DNA from 2 places in the Pseudomonas sp. NPDC090755 genome. Region 1 is predicted to be linked to the other one. Evidence: predicted binding sites of a transcription regulator. Region 1 holds the regulator's gene; the other holds the start of a gene.
The links. Region 1 encodes sigma-54, which starts transcription at its own class of promoters, with help from an activator protein. Its sites were predicted from a motif close to ANTGGCATNNANNTTGCTNT; they were not measured.
Positions count from the first base shown of each region.

Region 2: the regulator sigma-54 is predicted to act here: its motif matches at 2,177-2,196, upstream of nirB (nitrite reductase large subunit NirB).

Region 1 is NZ_JBIVXC010000002.1:317,059-321,407, forward strand. It holds gene lptA (lipopolysaccharide transport periplasmic protein LptA) at 1-390, shown strand, start outside; gene lptB (LPS export ABC transporter ATP-binding protein) at 391-1,116, shown strand; gene ACIQUS_RS05335 (RNA polymerase factor sigma-54) at 1,295-2,788, shown strand; gene hpf (ribosome hibernation-promoting factor, HPF/YfiA family) at 2,868-3,176, shown strand; gene ptsN (PTS IIA-like nitrogen regulatory protein PtsN) at 3,189-3,653, shown strand; gene rapZ (RNase adapter RapZ) at 3,657-4,349, shown strand, end outside.
Region 2 is NZ_JBIVXC010000019.1:93,589-97,937, forward strand. It holds gene ACIQUS_RS22825 (molybdopterin-dependent oxidoreductase) at 1-2,087, shown strand, start outside; gene nirB (nitrite reductase large subunit NirB) at 2,361-4,349, shown strand, end outside.

The DNA of each region.
Region 1 (4,349 bases):
GGCGTCGCCACCTACAAGGGCGATGTGATCATCACCCAGGGCTCGATGATGATCAAAGGCAACACCGTGACCATCACCCGCGCTGCCAGCGGCGACATCGACGTGGTGACCTCGGTGGGTAACCTCGCCTACTTCGAACAGCAACAGAGCGCCGCCAAGCCGGACAAGATGAAGGGCTGGGCCGTGACCATCCAGTACCAGGCGCAGAAAGAACTGGTGATTCTCACCGACCGCGCCAAGGTCGAGAACGAAGGCAACACCACCGAAGGCGAGAAGATCGTCTACAACACCAAGACCCAGGTGGCGACCGCCGGTCGGGGTGGCAGCAACGTGGCCACGCCGCGTCAGCGCATCGACATGGTGATCCAGCCCAAGAAGAAGGCCGAGTAAATGGCGACCCTCAAAGCCCAGCACCTGGCCAAGAGTTACAAGAGCCGACAAGTGGTTCGCGACGTCAGCCTGTCCATCGACAGCGGCCAGATCGTCGGCCTGCTCGGCCCCAACGGCGCCGGCAAGACCACCTGTTTCTACATGATCGTCGGCCTGGTCCAGGCCGACCAGGGCCGCGTCCTGATCGACGACCTGGATGTCAGCCACCAGCCGATGCACGGCCGCGCCCGTGCCGGCATTGGCTACCTGCCCCAGGAAGCCTCGATCTTTCGCAAGCTGTCGGTGGCCGACAACATCCTGGGGATCCTCGAGACCCGCAAGGACCTCGATGCCGCCGGTCGACGCAAGGAACTGGAAAGCCTGCTGCAGGAATTTCACATCAGCCACATTCGCGACAACCTCGGCATGAGCCTGTCCGGTGGTGAACGCCGCCGCGTCGAAATCGCCCGCGCCCTGGCAACCGCGCCGAAATTCATCCTGCTCGACGAACCCTTTGCCGGTGTCGACCCGATCTCGGTCGGCGACATCAAGCAGATCATCCACCACCTCAAGGCCAAGGGCATTGGCGTGCTGATCACCGACCACAACGTCCGTGAGACCCTGGATATCTGCGAAACCGCCTACATCGTCAACGATGGCCAACTGATCGCTGAAGGCGATGCAGAGACCATCCTGGCCAACGACCTGGTGAAAGAGGTGTACCTGGGCCACGAGTTCCGCTTGTAAGTTCGAAGCGACACGGCGTTTGCCGGGGCTGCAGATCCGTTTCCATACGGCATAATTGTTACAGCACCCTAGGCAAACGCTCCAATTTCAGGCATATAATTTGCTTAAAGTTGGCGCTTCGGTGCCCTTGTAGTGGATGGCGCATGTGCGCCGGCGAAAAAGGTGTTAAGCCCCTGCCATGAAACCATCGCTCGTCCTAAGAATGGGCCAGCAACTGACGATGACTCCTCAGTTGCAACAGGCCATCCGTCTGCTCCAGCTTTCTACCCTGGACCTCCAGCAGGAAATCCAGGAAGCGCTGGAATCGAACCCGATGCTCGAACGCCAGGAAGAAGGCGACGACTTCGACAACAGCGACCCGATGGCCGACAACGCCGAAAGCAAGCCTGTTGCCGAAACCCAGGACACCAGCTTCCAGGAAACCACGCCGACCGTGGACAGCCTGGATGAAGGCGAATGGAGCGAGCGCATTCCCAACGAGCTGCCCGTCGACACGGCCTGGGAAGATATCTACCAGACCAGCGCCAGCAGCCTGCCCAGCAACGACGATGACGAGTGGGACTTCACCACCCGCACCTCGGCTGGCGAAAGCCTGCAGAGCCACCTGCTCTGGCAGTTGAACCTGGCACCGATGTCCGACACCGACCGGCTGATTGCCGTGACGCTGATCGACTGCATCAACAACCAGGGCTACCTGGACGAATCCCTCGAAGAAATCTGCGAGTCCTTCGATCCTGAACTGGATATCGAACTGGACGAAGTCGAAGCCGTCCTGCACCGCATCCAGCAGTTCGAGCCCGCCGGCATCGGCGCACGCAACCTCAGCGAGTGCCTGCTGCTGCAACTGCGCCAGCTGCCCGCCAGTACGCCGTGGATGGCCGAGGCTCAGCGCCTGGTCAAGGACTACATCGACCTGCTGGGCAGCCGCGACTACAGCCAGTTGATGCGACGCATGAAGCTCAAGGAAGAAGAACTGCGCCAGGTCATCGAGCTGGTCCAGAGCCTCAACCCGCGCCCGGGCTCACAAATCGAGTCCAGCGAAGCCGAATACGTGGTTCCTGACGTGATCGTGCGCAAGGACAACGAGCGCTGGCTGGTCGAGCTGAACCAGGAAGCCGTGCCACGCCTGCGGGTCAACCCGCAGTACGCAGGCTTTGTGCGACGCGCCGACACCAGCGCCGACAACACCTTCATGCGCAACCAGTTGCAGGAGGCCCGCTGGTTCATCAAGAGCCTGCAGAGCCGCAACGAGACCCTGATGAAGGTCGCCACCCAGATCGTCGAGCACCAGCGTGGTTTCCTCGACCATGGCGACGAAGCGATGAAACCGCTGGTGCTGCACGACATCGCCGAAGCGGTCGGCATGCACGAGTCGACCATTTCCCGGGTGACCACCCAGAAATACATGCACACCCCGCGGGGAATCTACGAGCTGAAGTACTTTTTCTCCAGCCACGTCAGCACCTCCGAGGGCGGTGAATGCTCGTCCACGGCGATCCGCGCGATCATCAAAAAACTGGTTGCAGCGGAAAATCAGAAAAAGCCATTGAGTGACAGCAAGATCGCTGGTTTACTGGAGGCACAAGGCATCCAGGTAGCCCGTCGCACCGTCGCCAAGTACCGCGAGTCTCTCGGCATCGCACCGTCGAGCGAACGCAAGCGACTGATGTAGCCCCTGAGATATGCCACAGCAGTTCAGTGGCAGGCGCAATACCTGCCTCTTTATGCACGGGCAACAAAGGAGAAGCTGTATGCAAGTCAATATCAGTGGACAGCATGTAGAAGTCACCCAACCGCTGCGCGAGTACGTCGAACAGAAACTGAAACGGCTGGAAGGTCACTTCGACAGGATTACCAACGTGACGGTGATCATGAAGGTCGAGAAATTGCAGCAGAAAATCGAAGCGACGCTGTTTATTCCCGGCGGCGAAGTGGTTGCAAATGCCGAACACGCAGACATGTATGCAGCGATCGACGCCTTGACCGACAAGCTCGACCGCCAACTGAAAAAACACAAGGAAAAACAGCAGAGCCTGCTGCAAGGTGCAGCAGCCCGCTGATCCCCCTCATCCATGATCCGACTTGAAACCATCCTGACCCCCGGCCGTTCCCTGGTGAACGTGCCGGGAGGCAGTAAAAAGCGCGCCCTGGAAAAGGTCGCCAACGTGATCGCCGAGCAAGTGCCCGAGCTGGAGATGCAAGACGTCTTCGAAAAGCTGGTCGCTCGCGAAAAACTGGGTTCCACCGGTTTTGGCAATGGCATTGCCATTCCCCACTGCCGGCTCGAAGGCTGCACTGCGCCCGTCAGCGCCCTGCTGCACCTGGATGCCCCCATTGATTACGATGCCATCGACGGCGCCCCGGTCGACCTGCTGTTTGTCCTGCTGGTTCCGGAAGCGGCCACCGATGCACACCTGGAACTGCTGCGCCAGATCGCCAGCATGCTCGACCGCAAGGAGGTTCGTGAGCGCCTGCGGGCCGCCGGCAGCAGCCAAGCGTTGTACCAGGTTGTCCTGGACGTACAGAACGAGCACTGACCCATGCGCCTGATCATCGTCAGCGGTCGCTCCGGCTCCGGCAAGAGCACCGCCCTCGCGGTACTGGAGGACAACGGCTATTACTGCATCGACAACCTGCCTGCCGGGTTGCTGCCGCAGTTGGCCGAAAACGCGCTGATCAACACCGAGCTGATGCAACCCAAGGTCGCCGTATCGATCGATGCGCGCAACCTGCCCAGTCACCTGGTTCGCTTCCCCGAACTGCTTGAAGATGCCCGCAGCCGGCATATCCAGTGTGACGTGCTGTACCTGGACGCCGACGAAGAGACCCTGCTCAAGCGCTTCTCGGAAACCCGTCGGCGCCATCCGCTGACCAACGCCAATCGCTCCCTGGCCGAAGCGATCAAGGTCGAAAGCGAACTGCTCGGACCGATCGCCGACCTTGCTGATCTGAAGATCGACACCACCAACCTGAACCTCTACCAGTTGCGTGACTCGGTCAAGCTGCGCCTGCTCAACCAGCCGGAGCCCGGCACCGCGTTCCTGGTCGAGTCGTTCGGCTTCAAGCGTGGCATGCCGGTGGACGCCGACCTGGTGTTCGATGTGCGCTGCCTGCCCAACCCGTACTGGAAGCCCGAGTTGCGCGAGCATTCAGGCCTTGAGCAACCGGTGATCGATTACCTGGCGGCGCAGCCCGATGTCGAGGAAATGTTCCAGGACATCTCCAGCTACCTG
Region 2 (4,349 bases), on a different contig from region 1:
CACGGCGTGGCCAGGCGCTGCTGCCGGCGCGGATCAGCACGCGGGTGTTGCCGGGCAACTGCTTTGCGCCGTTTCACTGGAACGATGTCTATGGCGACAACCTGGCGGTCAACGCCGTCACCAGCGACGCCGTCGATCCCGTGTCGCTGCAACCGGCGTTCAAATATTGCGCGGTGGCCCTGGCGCGGGTCGCCGGTGAACGTATTCCTGCCACCCCGATCGACCAGGAGCATCCTGCCATGCCCACCGACACCCTGAGCCGCTTGCTCGGCCTGGACCCCCGGGTTGAACTGGTCCTGGCCGAAGATGAACAACAATACATGCAGGGTTTCGTCCTCGGCCTGCGCAGCGCGCAAGCCCGGCTCGACGGGGTGCCGACCCTGCCGGCCAGCGCGCCGCTGGCGCCAGCGCGGCGCTTGCTGGTGGACGGTCTGCTGGCCGGCCTGTACTCACGCAGTGCCCAGCCCCAGGCCGCGCCGCTGAACGCACCGGAGCAAGCTCGGCACCTGCTGCTCTGGGCTTCGCAGACCGGCAATGGCCAGGCCCTGGCCGAACAGTGCGCCGAGCGCCTGCGCCAGGCGGGTCTGGCCGTGCAATTGAGCTGCATGGAGACGGTGGCCATGGAGCAACTGGACGGTGCCGCCAGCCTGTTGCTGATTGCCAGTACCTTTGGCGATGGCGATGCGCCGGACAGCGGCGCCACCTTCTGGCAGGGCTTGCACGGTGAGCAGGCCAGTCGCTGCGCAGGCTTGCCCTATGCCGTACTGGCGCTGGGCGACTCCAGCTATGAGCAATTCTGTGGCTTTGGGCGCAAGCTCGACCAGCGCCTGGCCGAACTGGGTGGCCAGCGCCTGCTGGAGCGGGTCGATTGCGAGGGCGATCTCGACGAGCCCGCCGGGCAGTGGCTGCAGGCCTTGCTCGACAAGCTTGGCGGCACGTCTGTGGCAGTAACCAGCGCGGCACCTGCACCCGTAGCGGTCAGCTTCAGCAAGCAGCAACCCTTGCCGACACGCTTGCTCGACAACCGCCTGCTCAACAGCCCTGGCGCCACCAAGGAAACCCGGCAACTGGTGTTCGAGCTGGCCGACAGCGGCTTGAGCTACCAGGCCGGTGATGCCCTCGGCGTGTGGCCGCGCAACTGCCCGGCGCTGGTGGACGAACTGCTGCTGGCGACCCGGCTCGATGGCGGCCAGTCGGTCAGCCTCAAGGGCCAGGCCGACATGCCGCTGGCCGAAGCCCTGGCCGGGCACCTGGAAATCGCGCGTGTCACGCCCAAGCTGCTCGAAAGCGTTGCCGCCCATAGCAGCCAGTCGCCGCTGTCGGATTTGCTCAAACCCCAGAACAAGGCAGCCCTCAAGGACTGGTTGTGGGGCAAGCAGCTGATCGACGTGGTCCACGCATTCAACCCGCAACTGGACCTGGACACCTGGCTGAGCCTGCTCAAACCGATGCAGCCGCGCCTGTATTCGATCAGCTCCAGCCCCAAACATCACCCCGGGCAGGTCCACCTGACCGTATCCACCGTTCGCTATGGCGCGCGCAAAGGCGTGTGTTCGACATACCTGGCCGATCGGGTGGGTGAGGACCAGGTGAGGATCTTCACCCAGCCGACCAGCCACTTCCGTCTGCCCGAAGACAGCAATGCGCCGGTGATCATGGTTGGCCCCGGAACCGGTGTGGCGCCGTTCCGTGCCTTTCTCCAGGAGCGCCAGGCTACTGGCGCCACGGGGCGCAACTGGTTGTTGTTCGGTGAGCAGAAAGCGGCCAGCGATTTTTATTACCGCGACGAATTGCTGGCCTGGCAGCGCGACGGCCACCTGACCCGGCTGGATACCGCGTTCTCCCGTGACCAGGCAGAAAAGATCTACGTTCAGCAGCGCATGCTCGAACAAGGCGCCGAGCTGTGGCGCTGGCTGGAGGAGGGCGGCCACTTTTATGTCTGTGGCGACGCCGAGCGCATGGCCCGGGATGTCGATGCGGCGCTCAAGCAGGTGGTACGTGAGCATGGTGCGCTCAGTATCGATCGGGCGCAGGCCTATGTCAGCGAACTGAGCCGCAGCAAACGCTACCTGCGCGACGTGTATTGAATGCCCCATAAGGGGGAGGGCTGCACCAGCCTGGGTCGATATCCGCTGCGATCAGCGGCGTTCAGGCCCTGAAAAAGCGGCTTTTGGCAGTTGGCACGCTACCTGCTTTTGCAATACCACAACGTTCTCGCGGGTCAATGGCGATCCGCACCGGAACTACATAAAACGACCAGGCAAAGGCGCCTGGAGCTTCGGCTCCAGGCGCCTTTTTTGTTTTTCGGGGTTCGCCCCGGCCGCACAGCCACCGTGAATGGCCTTGAGTGAGGATCAGGTATGAATGCAGCAACGACCATCACCCCGCGGGAAAAACTGATCATCGTCGGCAACGGCATGGTGGGGCATCACTGCGTCGAGCAACTGATCGAACAGGGCGCCTTGGGCCGCTTCGAACTGCGGGTGTTCGGCGAGGAACGTCAACGCGCCTATGACCGTGTGCACCTGTCGGAATACTTCAGTGGCAGCGATGCCGAAACCCTGGCAATGGGCGCTGCGGGCCAGTACACCAAACACGGTATTGCCCTGCATCTGGACGAAGCGGTGCTGGAAATCGACCGCGAACGCCGAGAGGTGGTCACGCCGGCCGGTCGCTATGCCTACGACCAGTTGATCCTGGCCACCGGCTCCTACCCCTTCGTGCCACCGATCCAGGGCTGCGAGGGCGCCTCGCGCCTGGTCTATCGTACCCTCGATGACCTCGACGCCATCCGCGCCGCCGCAGCCAATGCTCGACGTGGCGTGGTGGTCGGCGGTGGCCTGCTGGGCCTGGAAGCGGCCAACGCCCTCAAGTCCCTGGGCCTGGAAGCCCACGTGGTGGAATTCGCCCCGCGCCTGATGCCGGTGCAGCTGGATGCCGAAGGTGGCGCGGCCCTGCGGGCACAGATCGAAGCCTTGGGCGTGGGTGTGCACCTGTCGCGGGCGACCCAGTCGGTGGTGGCCGGTGAGGACTATCGCTTTCGCATGAACTTCGACGGCGGCGAGTTTCTCGAAACCGACCTGATCGTGTTCTCCGCCGGGATTCGTCCGCAGGATGCCCTGGGCCGCAGCAGCGGCCTGGACGTTGCCGCCCGTGGCGGTGTGGTGATCGACAGCGCCTGCCGTACCAGCGATCCGCTTATCTTCGCCATCGGCGAATGCGCTTCGTGGAACGGCAGCGTGTTCGGCCTGGTGGCGCCGGGCTACAGCATGGCGCGCAATGTCGCTGCGGCGCTGGCAGGTAGCGATGCCGGCAGCTTCACCGGCGCCGACATGTCGACCAAGCTCAAACTGCTGGGTGTCGATGTCGGTTCCATCGGCGATGCCCATGGCGCCACGCCCGGTGCGCGCAGCTACCGTTTCATCGACGAAGCAGGTTCGGCCTACCGCCGCCTGGTGGTCGATGCCAGTGGCAGGCAGGTGTTGGGGGCGGTGCTGGTGGGCGACAACAGCTACTACGACACCCTGCTGCAGTACGTACAGAATGGCATTGCCCTGCCAGCCGATCCGGCGGCGCTGATCCTGCCGCAATCGGGCGGCGCCCCGGCCCTGGGCGCCGATGCCCTGCCCGACAGTGCGACCATCTGCTCCTGCCACAACGTCAGCAAGGGCGCGATCTGCAAGGCCATCGACAATGGCTGTGGCGAGCTCGGCGAACTCAAGCAACAGACCAAGGCCTGTACCGGTTGCGGCGGTTGCGCGGCGTTGCTCAAGCAGGTGTTCGAGCATGAGCTGATCGCCCGCGGTGTCAGCGTCGACAAGAGCCTGTGCGAGCACTTCGCCTACACCCGCCAGGAGCTCTATGCGCTGGTGCGTGTCGAGGGCATCCAGAGCTTCGATGAGATGCTCGCCAGGCATGGTCGCGGCCATGTCGGTTGCGACATCTGCAAACCTACTGTCGGCTCGATCCTGGCGTCCTGCTGGAACCAGCCGATCATGGACCCGTCGCTGGTGCCCCTGCAGGACACCAACGACACCTTCATGGCCAACATGCAGAAGAACGGCACCTACTCGGTGGTGCCGCGCATCCCCGGTGGCGAGATCACCCCGGACAAACTGATCGTCATCGGCCAGGTCGCGAAAAAATACGACCTCTACACCAAGATCACCGGTGGGCAGCGCATCGACCTGTTCGGCGCGCAGCTGCACGAGCTGCCGGCCATCTGGGGTGAACTGATCGAGGCCGGATTCGAGACCGGCCATGCCTATGGCAAGTCCACGCGCACGGTCAAATCCTGCGTGGGCAGCACCTGGTGCCGTTATGGCGTACAAGACAGCGTGCAGATGGCC